DNA from 2 places in the Streptomyces sp. NBC_01723 genome. Region 2 is predicted to be linked to the other one. Evidence: riboswitches for the same ligand, from Rfam matches in the RefSeq annotation. Region 2 holds a riboswitch; the other holds the start of a gene.
What was found. A riboswitch is a leader RNA that binds a small molecule or an ion and turns the genes downstream of it on or off. The one in region 2 is predicted to bind cobalamin.

Region 1 (5,330 bases), 1.4 Mb from region 2:
CGCAGGGCCATGGTGGCGCCGGTGGACCAGCCGAGCAGGACGACCTGGCGGGCGCCGTGGTCGAGGGCGTAGCGGACGGCCGCGTCCAGGTCGCGCCACTCGGTCTCGCCGAAGTGGTGCAGCCCGTCGGGCGAGGGCGGCGCGCCGACGTCGCCGCGGTAGGCGAGGGCGAGCACCGGGACGCTGCGGTCGTGCAGGGGGGCCAGCAGGTTCAGGACGTGCTCGCGGGTGGCGGCCAGGCCGTGCACGGCGATGATCCAGGTCGGGCGGGCGCCGGGCACGAACCAGGCCGGGAGCGGGCCGAGTTCGCCCGGGATCCGGACCTCGGTGTGGTCGAGGTCGAGGGCGCTGCCCGGGTTGCCGACGTAGAGGTTCGGCGTGAACCAGGCACGGTCCCCGGCCTCCAGCGTGCCGTGCGTGACGCGTTCGAGGCGGCGTACGACGGTGTCGGCGCCGTGCTCGGCGGTGTCGAGGACCGGGCCGACGACGGCGTGGGAGCCGTCGCCCGCCAGCCCGTAGCGGCCGGGGCGGAGCGCGGCCAGGTCCCGGGTGAGGGTGATCCGGCCGGCCGCGGTGCCGTGCACGGTGAGCCGGGGTTCGGTGGGCAGCGGCCGGCCGGGGGGCGCCTTGAGCGCGGCGTCGCTGGCGAGCCGGCCGGCGGCGACGCTCGCTGCGCCGGCCGCCAGGGCTGCGGTGAGGGCGGCGGCCGTTGCTGTGACAGTGCGCATGGGGCCAGTCTCCTGGTGGAGTCCTCGGGCGGCCAGTGGGCGGTGGGCGGGGGGTGACGGCGCTCCGTCAGGGCGCCTTCCGCCTGTCCGCCGGGGCCGGGGAGCCATGGTGCGGTCCCGCTGCCGGTACCCCGGAACGGGCCGGGTACGCGCCGCGTCAGCCCGGCCGGCCGTGCCCCGGAGCCACCCGCCGGCTAGCCCGGCTGCCCGTACCCCTGGAGCCGCTCCGCCGCCTCCGCCAACTGCCCCGGTGTCAGGAGCGACGGGGTGCGGCCCGGGACCGAGGAGGCCGTCAGCCAGAGCCGGCACATCCACTCCAGCTGGGCGGTGCGGTCGTACGCCTGGTCGAGGGAGGTGCCGTAGGTGAGCGTGCCGTGGTTGCGCAGCAGGCAGCCGGTGCGGCCGGTGAGGGCGTCGAGCATTCCGCGGGCCAGTTCCTCGGTGCCGTAGGCGGCGTACGGCGCGACCCGGACGGGGCCGCCGAGCGCGGCGGCCATGTAGTGCACGGGCGGCAGTTCGGGCACCAGCAGCGAGACGGCCGTCGCGTGCACGGCGTGGGTGTGGACGACGGCGCGGGCGGTGTCGTCCGCGCGGTACACGGCGAGGTGCAGGGGCAGTTCGCTGGTGGGGACGAGGGTGCCGAGCACCTGCCGTCCGTCGAGGGCGACGGCGGTCACGTCGTCCGGGGTCAGACGGTCGTACGGCACACCCGAAGGGCTGACGAGGACCGTGTCGCCGACGCGCACCGAGACATTGCCGGAGGTACCGACCACGAGCCCGTCCGCGACCGTGCGCCGGGCCGCCGCGACGAGGTCCGTCCAGGCCCGCTCCTCGTCCGGGCCGGCGGCCCCTCCGACCCGCGAATACGTCACAGTCACCGTCTCCTCACGAGTGCTTCCGTGCCTCTCCCGGCACGTCGCCGGCCGGTCTGGCGGTGATCCTGCCAGGGGCGTCTCCGGAGAGCACCGGGACGGCCACGCAGAGGGAGGCGGCGACGCCGCTTCCGGTCACCGTGACGCCCTGTCCAGTTCATCTTCCGTTCACCATGGTTACCTACGTTCGTCCAGCCAATGACCTCGAACGATTGCCTGGGTAAATGGAAAGCTTCTCGCTGATCCTCGCGATTGTGGTGGTAACCGCACTCGCGTTTGATTTCACGAACGGTTTCCACGACACCGCGAACGCGATGGCAACGACCATTTCGACCGGTGCGCTCAAGCCCAAGGTGGCGGTGGCGATGTCCGCCGTCCTCAACCTTGTAGGCGCCTTCCTCTCGGTGGAGGTCGCCAACACGATCTCCAAGGGTCTCGTCGACGAGACCGGCATCCGTCCCGAGGTCATCTTCGCCGCCCTGGTCGGCGCGATCCTCTGGAACCTGCTGACCTGGCTGGTCGGCCTCCCGTCCAGTTCCTCGCACGCCCTGATGGGCGGTCTGATCGGTGCCGCGGTCGCCTCGGCCGGCGTCGGCGCGGTCAACGGCGACGCGCTCGTCACCAAGGTGCTGATCCCCGCGATCGCCGCCCCGATCGTCGCCGGTGTCGCGGCGCTGCTCGGCGCACGGCTGACGTACAAACTCGGCCGCAGGGCCGACGGCAAGGCCGCCGCCAAGGGCTACCGCGCCGGGCAGATCGCCTCCGCCGGGCTGGTCTCGCTGGCCCACGGCACCAACGACGCCCAGAAGACGATGGGCATCATCACCCTCGCCCTGGTCGCCGGCGGCGCGCTCGCCCCCGACTCCGACCCGCCCCTGTGGGTCATCCTCTCCGCGGGTATCGCCATCGCGCTCGGCACCTACCTCGGCGGCTGGCGCATCATCCGCACCATGGGCAAGGGCCTGACCGACCTCCAGCCGCAGCAGGGCTTCGCCGCCCAGACCAGCGCCGCGACGGTCATCCTGGCCTCCTCGCACCTCGGCTTCTCCCTCTCCACCACGCACTCGGTCTCCGGTGCGGTGATGGGCGCGGGCCTCGGCCGCAAGGGCGGCGTGGTGCGCTGGTCCACGGCCACCCGGATGTTCGTCGCGTGGGGGCTGACGCTGCCGGCCGCGGCCCTGGTCGCCGCGATCGCCGAGTGGGTCTGCCGCATGGGCGACTGGGGCACGGCGCTCGTCGCGGTCTTCCTGATCGCCTCCAGCGCCGCCATCTGGCGGATCTCCCGGCGCGAGGTCGTCGACCACACCAACGTCGTCGACCCCCACGAGCCCGAGCCGGCCGGTGTGGTCACCACGGCGATGGCCGCCGTCTCCCCGCCCCCGGTGCACCTGGCCGAGGAGCTGCCGGCGAACCCGTCCGAGGCCAAGCCCGCGTCGGCCGCCACCACCGTCTGAGCCCGCGTCCCGGGTACGAAGGAAGCGAACCCCCATGAGCATCGACTGGGCAGCACTGGGCTCCGTCTTCGGCGTCAGCCTCGTGGCCACCGTGGCCCTGGTGGGCCTGTTCACCCTCGGCATCGCCGGTCTCTCCCGCCAGGAGCGGGCCACCGCCGAGGGCGGCTCCGCGGCCCTCGCGGTCACCGGCGCGTACGCGTGCTTCGCGGCCTGCGCGGCGGCGGTGGCGTACGGCATCTATCTGATCGTCGCCTGACCCACGGCACACCCCGGGGCGGGGCGCGGGACGGACTCCGACCGTCGCGCGCCCCGCCCCTTCGTGTACCGGCGCACACCACCCGTGTGTGGGGCTTCGCACACTCCCCCGCCGCAGGTCAACGCCAGGTTGACGGGTGTTCTCGCGCCGTGGTGGACTTCCGGGGCCATCTACGGCGGCAGGAGAGGAAGCCCGGTGCGATTCCGGCGCGGTCCCGCCACTGTGACCGGGGAGCAGACCCCGGTAGCCAGGAACTCTCACCGCCGGACTCTTCGAACCAGGGCGTGGACACCCTGAGTGAGGACGCGACGCGATGCCCGGCTGCCGATCTACGTTCAGTACCAGGTGCTCCCCTGCCCGTGTGACCGGCTGAACCCGTGCGTGCCGGACGCGTCTTCGCGTACGGCGCCGCCGCCGGTCTGCTCGGTGACCTCCTCCTCGGCGACCCGCGCCGCGGACATCCGGTCGCCGCGTTCGGCCGCGCCGCCGGTGCCGTGGAACGGGTGCTGTGGCGTGACCACCGGGGCTGGGGCGCGCTGCACACCCTGGTGTGCGCCGGCGGCGCCACCGCCCTGGGCTCGGCCGCCGCGCGCGCCGTACGCCGCTCCCCCGCCGCCTCGGTCGCGCTGACCGGCGCGGCCACCTGGGCCGTGGTCGGCGGTACGTCGCTGGCGCGCGAGGCGCTCTTCATCGGCCGGGCCCTGGAGGCCGGGGACGTCGAGGCGGCCCGGGCGCGGCTGCCGCACCTGTGCGGGCGGGACCCGCAGTCGCTGGACGCCGACGGGATCGCGCGGGCGGTCGTGGAGTCGGTCGCCGAGAACACCTCGGACGCCGTGGTGGGCGCCCTGGTGTGGGGTGCCGTCGGCGGAGTGCCGGGGCTGCTCGGCTTCCGGGCGGTGAACACCCTGGACGCCATGGTCGGCCACAAGTCGCCCCGCTACCGGCGGTACGGCTGGGCCTCGGCCCGCCTCGACGACCTCGCGGGCTGGCCGGGCGCCCGGCTGACCGCCCTGCTGACCACCGTGGCCGGCGGCGATCCGCGGGGCGCCGTACGGGCCTGGCGCGCGGACGCCGGACTCCACCCGAGCCCCAACGCCGGTCCCGTGGAGGCGTCTTTCGCGGGCGCCCTCGGGGTGCGGCTCGGCGGGACGCTCTCCTACGGCGGGCGGGTCGAGCACCGGCCCGTGCTCAACGGGGCGGCGGGGCGCGCCGTCCGGGCCGGTTCCGGCGACATCGAACGGGCCGCACGGCTCTCCCGGCGCGTGGGCTGGCTGGCGCTCGGCGTGTGCGCGGGCGCCCGGCTGCTGGTGCGCGGGGCCGTCAGGAAGGGACGTACGTCATGAACGGTGGACTCCTCGTCGCCGGCACCACCTCCGACGCCGGCAAGAGCGTCGTCACGGCGGGGATCTGCCGCTGGCTGGTGCGCCAGGGCGTGAAGGTCGCGCCCTTCAAGGCGCAGAACATGTCGCTCAACTCCTTCGTGACGCGCGAGGGCGCGGAGATCGGGCGGGCGCAGGCCATGCAGGCCCAGGCCTGCCGGGTGGAGCCGACCGCGCTGATGAACCCGGTGCTGCTCAAGCCCGGCGGTGACCGCAGCAGCCAGGTGGTGCTGCTCGGCAGGCCCGTCGGCGAGATGACCGCCCGCGGCTACCACGGCGGGCGGCAGGAGCGGCTCCTCGGCACGGTGCTCGACTCGCTGGCCGAGCTGCGCGGCACCTACGACGCGGTGATCTGCGAGGGCGCGGGCAGCCCGGCCGAGATCAACCTGCGCCGCACCGACATCGTGAACATGGGGATCGCGCGGGGCGCCGGGCTGCCCGTGCTGATCGTCGGCGACATCGACCGCGGGGGCGTCTTCGCCTCCTTCTTCGGCACGGTGGCGCTGCTCTCGCCCGAGGACCAGGCACTGGTCGCCGGGTTCCTCGTCAACAAGTTCCGCGGCGACGTGTCGCTCCTGGAGCCCGGCCTCGACATGCTGCACGGGCTGACCGGGCGGCGGACGTACGGGGTGCTGCCCTTC
Region 2 (5,330 bases):
GACGACATCGTCCTGCTGGTGGCCCGGACCCGGGCCTTCCCCGCCGACCGGGTCGCCGAGTGGCACGTGCCGCGTGACCCCGCGGCCGTCGCCGGCGTCCGGGCCGACGCGACGCGCCGACTCAGCGAGTGGGGCCTCGAGGAGACGGCGTTCACCACCGAGCTGATCCTCAGCGAGCTGGTCACCAACGCCATCCGGCACGCGGCCGAACCGGTGCGCGTCCGGCTGCTGCTCGACCGCAACCTGATCTGCGAGGTCTCCGACGGCAGCAGCACGGCACCCCACCTGCGCATGGCCGCCACCACCGACGAGGGAGGCCGCGGCCTGTTCCTCGTCGCCCAGTGCGCCACGCGCTGGGGCACCCGGTATCACGCGCAGGGCAAGGTCATCTGGACCGAACAGTCCCTGAACCCGCTGGACACCGACGGCCCGTGACCGCCCCCGCTACCCCGCCGGACAGCAGTCGCCGCGCTTCGAGCCGTTCGGCGCGCGGTAGTAGAGGCAGCAAGTGCGCGCCGGAACGTGAGATCCGGTCCGGTGGTCGAGGACGATGCCGTGCAGGAACACGCAGGCCAGGGCGGGCGACCAGAGGCGTGCCGCGTGACCGAGGCGGGCGATGGACACGCCGATCCGCGCTTCCGGCGCGCGGTGGCGGTGCGCGACGGCCTCGGCGAGGTCGGTGAACCCCGCGCGTAGGAGGGGCCGACCGGATGCCGGTCGGCATCTCCACCCCCGACGCGCAGGACGGAGAAGCCCTCGAGGGCGGTGACGTCGGCGGGCGGCATCTGAACGTTTCCGGACACCGGGTGCTCCTCGTGAGCGCCGAGTCAGGAGGCCGGGCCGCGTCGCGGGGGCGTGATGGCGTACAGGTCGAGGATGTCGGGCCGCGGTGCGACACCTGGGCCGCCGGCGCGGACCCAGTCGGCGATGTCCTCGGTGGCGTCGGGGTCGTTGACCAGTCCGAGCCAGACGGGACGGGCGCCGGCGGCGCGGCCCGCCGCGGAGGGCTGGACGACGATCACGTTGGCCTGTTCGCACACGTCGAGGCAGTCCGACACCCGCACGGGCACCCGGGCCCGCAGACGCGTCGTCTGCGCCGCGTGATCGACGCCGATGATCTTCGGGGTGCCGCAGCAGCAGTCCCGGCAGACGACGACGCGCGAGGGCGTCGGGTCCGCGGGTGCGCCGGGCGTCGCCCCGGCCGGGCCGGCGTGGGCGGGCATACGGCATCGTCCCTCTCCCCGGGGAGATCCGCCCCGGTGGTCCGTCGAGGAGGCGACCGCGTGAGTCTCCTGGCTCTCGGGTCGTCGCTCGCCCCACCCCTTCCCACCCGGTGCGGGCAGTGGTCGTGTGGGGGCTCGCTCGCCGATCACAGTGGCGGGACCGCGCCGGATTCGCACCGGCTTCCTCGGGCCGCCGTCGCCCAATTGCTCCGGGCATCCTCGCATCCCGGCCCCGGAGCTGTCAGCGGGGCCCCGCTCCGCCCTTCAGGCGCTGGTCCGCAACCCGCTCGCCGAGCCGTACCTGCTCGGCGTCTCCTCCGGCGCCTCCCTCGGCGCGGTCTCGGTCATCGTCTTCGGCGTCGGCGTCCTCGGCCCCCTGTCGCTGTCGGCCGCCGCGTTCGCCGGCGCCCCCGGCGCGCTGGTGATCGTGCACGCCACCGCCCGCACCGGGGCGCATCACCTCGACGCGCCTGGTCCTGTCCGGGGTGGCGGTCGCGGCGGTGCTCACCGCCGTCCTCGACCTGCTGCTGCTCACCACCGACCACGGCGACGAGGCCCGGGCGGTGCTCGCCCGGACCCTGGGCGGTCTCGGCGGCGTCAACTGGGAGACCCTGTGGCTGCCGGAACTGGCGGTGCTGCTGGGCATCGGCGTGCTCCTGGTGCAGGCCCGCAACCTCAACCTGCCGCCGGCCGGTGAGGAGGCGACGCGCCGCGACCGACCTGTCCGTCGAGGGCGTCACCCTCACCGCCGGAGCACGCCACCTGGTGCGCGACGTCTCGCCGACCGCCTCGGCGGGCGAGGTGATCGGCCTGGTCGGTCCCAACGGCAGCGGCAAGTCCAGCCTGCTGAGGGCCGTCTACCGCGTCCTGCGCCCGGACACCGGTACGGTCCGCGTCGACGGCGCCGACACCTGGTCGATGCCCGCGCGGCGACTCACGCGCACGGTGGCGGCCGTGGTGCAGAACTCGGCCACGGACTTCGACCTCGCCGTCCGGGAGGTCGTGGCCATGGGCCGGACGCCGCACAAGCGGATGCCGGCCGGCGACACGGCGGAGGACGCCGCCGTCATCGACCACGCCCTGGCCGTGGTCGACGCCGACCGGCTGGCCGACCGTCCCTTCGACCGGCTCTCCGGCGGCGAGCGCCGGCGGGTCCTCATCGCCCGCGCTCTCGCCCAGCGGCCCGCCCTGCTGGTCCTCGACGAGGCGACCACCAACTCGCCGTCCGCCATCAGCTGGACGTCCTCGACGTGCTGCGCCGGCTGTCGGCGACCGTGCTGCTCGCCCCGCACGACCTCAACCTGGCCGCGTACTGCTGCGACCGCCCCCACGTCCTGCGCGAGGGGGAGGTCGCGGCCTCGGGCCCGCCGGCCGAGGTGCTCACGCCGTCGCTGCTCGCCGACGTGTACGGGGTCGTGGGAGGGGAGAGCGTGCATCCGCGTACGGGCGCGCCCCAGGTGACGTTCGTGCCCGGCGAGCGTCCGAGCGACCTCCCGACCGAGCGGCCGCGCTGACGCGCCGGGGCCACGTCGCGAGCGGGCCGCGTCAGTTGTTCACGTCCTGCTCGAAGTCCTCGGCGCAGGCGTCCCGTTCGCTCTGCGAGTCGGCGTGCTGGACGCAGTCGTCGAAGTCCTTGAACTCGTCCGAGTTGAGGATGGACGCACCGATCGCGATGATCACCACGGAGGCGATCAGACCGAGCACGCCGAGTACGGCGCCGACGATGGACATCCCACGGCGCGGCGCCCGTCCGCCGCGCGCCCTGCGCGCGCCGATGATGCCGAAGATCAGGGCCAGCAGACCGAGCAGGGCCCCGCCGATGACGGTCCAGAAGAGCAGGAGGGCCAGGATGCCGAGGACGAGGGCGGCGACCGCCATGCCGTTGGAGCGCCTCATGCCGGCGTCGTGGTGCGTCTGGTGGGCGTCGCCGGAAGATGCGGGGTGTTCGGGAAACGACACGTCGTCACTCTCATCTCTGTTTCCGTCCGGTTGAGTTGCCGTACGTGCCGGATGCCCCGATGTCGATGACGGATGCGTGGGAGGCCGGATCCGGCGCCGTGTGCGCCGCGCCTGCCGGCCCGCACCGGGACGGGCGGGGCCGGCGGGAGCCTGCTCGCCCTCCGGGCCGCGGACCGGATGCACGAGCGGGCGGCCGGGCGGTCGCGTGGGCCGGTCTCCGGCCGCCCGGGTCGACCGGCATCCGAGAGGGCGGCGGCTACGAACCACGAGTGAGGGTTGTGCGGCGACTCGCATCCGTCGCCGTGGGACACGGTGCGGGCGGGATTACCCGTTCAGCCTGGACTTCCGCTACGGCTGGGACGGCATCGACGACGGGAGTTTCGACTTCCCGCCGGGCACCACCTGGTTCGTCGGCGGGAGACTCTCCCGGTACGGCGCGGCGAAGGCCTCGTTCTGTCAGGGCATGGCCGCGAACGGATTCACCGCTCGCGGCCCATGACGGGGTGACCGGGCGGACCGGCGGGCGGGTGGGCCGCGGTCCGCCCGCTTTCGCCCGGGGTCACCGCCTCCCGCGACGGGGAGCCTTCGCCGCCGAGTACGGCGCCCGGGCGCCGTCCGCCGTACTCGGCAGGGCGCTCCGCACGGCCGCTTCCTCTCTCGCCGCCTGCTCGGGGTGTCTCGCCGCCCAGTAGGGGTTGTCGTGCGAGAGCTTGCTGGAGACCCGGCCGTACATGCCGAACGTGGCGATGAACAGTCCCATGACGAAACTGAAGATCACGTTGCTCATGCCGAAGCCCAGGATGTTGGCCGGACGGTCCAGCACGAAGATGTGCGCGAAGCCGCTCAGGAAGAAGAGCGCGCCCACCACGATGTTGAGGGTGGAGGCGACGTTGCCGCCGATCACCGCCCCGCCGAGCAGCGCCAGTCCCACCACGGTGGAGATGACGCTGAGGGCGACGTTCGTGGTCATTCCGGCGACCATGCCGCCCCCCGTGCGGAACGGGCTGAGCGCGTCGGCGAAACCGAGGGCGGCGAAGGCCAGCAGGACGAGACCGCAGAATCCGGCACCGTAGCGGTAGACGCTCGCCAGGTGGTGGTCGACGGGCAGTTCGTCTCGTAGCTTCATGCACCTGTTTCGCCGGCCGCCCCCGGATCGGATGCGCCGGTACGCCGTTCACCCGGGTGGAGCAGAGGGCTCGCCACGTGCGCCCGTCGCGACGGGCGCGGTCGCGCCGATGCCCTCATGATCTCGTATCAGGGACGAATCGGAGTGAGCGCCGGAGGGAATCGGTCATGGGAAGCACCGTGCACTGGCTCTTCGGGGACCAGCTCGGGCCGCACTTCCTCGCGCCGGGCGAAGACGGTCCCGGCCGGGACACACCGCTGCTCATGGTGGAGGCCCGGTCGGTGTTCCGGCGGCGCCGCTTCCACCGGGCCAAGGCGCACCTGGTGCTCTCCGCCATGCGGCACCGTGCCGCCGAACTGGGCGACCGGGTGACCTATGTGCGGGCCGACACCTACCGGGAGGGTCTGGACCGGGCCGCCCGCGGCCGACAGGTCACCGTCCACCACCCGACCTCGTACGCCGCCCTCCGGCTGGTGCGCTCCCTCCCCCGGGTCACCGTCGGCCCGGCCCGGGGCTTCATGGTTGCGGCGGACGACTTCGCCGCGTGGGCCGACGGACACGGTGGCGGACGGCTGCGGCAGGAGGACTTCTACCGCTGGGTGCGCCGGCGGCACGAGCTGCTGATGGACGCCGACAGCCCGGCGGGCGGTCGCTGGAACTTCGACCACGACAACCGGCGGCCTCCCCCGCGCGAGGCCGACACCCTGCCGGTTCCCGGGCCCTACCGGCCGCGCGAGGACGAGATCGACCAGGAGGTCCGCCACGACCTCGACCGGTGGGAGAAGGACGGCGGCGTCTCCTTCGTCGGACGCGACGGGCCGAGACTGTTCCCGGCCACCCGCACGGAGGCGCGGGCGGCACTCAAACGCTTCCTGGCGCGCCGGCTGGGCAGCTTCGGGCCGTACGAGGACGCCATGCTCGCCGCCGACCCCGTGATGAGCCACAGCCTGCTGTCGTCCTCGCTCAACCTCGGCCTGCTCGACCCCGTGGAGTGCGTGGAGCGCGCGGAGGCGGAGTGGCGC

Region 1: another riboswitch for cobalamin. It lies ahead of OIE75_RS08555 (cobalamin biosynthesis protein); the one in region 2 lies ahead of OIE75_RS01670 ((2Fe-2S) ferredoxin domain-containing protein).

What each region holds. Positions count from the first base shown of each region.
Region 1 is NZ_CP109171.1:1,790,370-1,795,699, forward strand. Features, by position in the region: gene OIE75_RS08535 (alpha/beta hydrolase) at 1-728, opposite strand, end outside; gene OIE75_RS08540 (class II aldolase/adducin family protein) at 923-1,600, opposite strand; gene OIE75_RS08545 (inorganic phosphate transporter) at 1,825-3,054, shown strand; gene OIE75_RS08550 (hypothetical protein) at 3,089-3,310, shown strand; cobalamin riboswitch at 3,447-3,586, shown strand; gene OIE75_RS08555 (cobalamin biosynthesis protein) at 3,688-4,653, shown strand; gene OIE75_RS08560 (cobyric acid synthase) at 4,650-5,330, shown strand, end outside.
Region 2 is NZ_CP109171.1:365,442-370,771, forward strand. Features, by position in the region: gene OIE75_RS01660 (SpoIIE family protein phosphatase) at 1-435, shown strand, start outside; gene OIE75_RS01665 (hypothetical protein) at 556-696, shown strand; gene OIE75_RS01670 ((2Fe-2S) ferredoxin domain-containing protein) at 828-1,223, opposite strand; cobalamin riboswitch at 1,287-1,409, opposite strand; partial or broken gene OIE75_RS01675 (iron chelate uptake ABC transporter family permease subunit) at 1,480-1,927, shown strand; partial or broken gene OIE75_RS01680 (ABC transporter ATP-binding protein) at 2,028-2,684, shown strand; gene OIE75_RS01685 (DUF4190 domain-containing protein) at 2,769-3,182, opposite strand; gene OIE75_RS01690 (DUF4383 domain-containing protein) at 3,742-4,308, opposite strand; gene OIE75_RS01695 (cryptochrome/photolyase family protein) at 4,476-5,330, shown strand, end outside.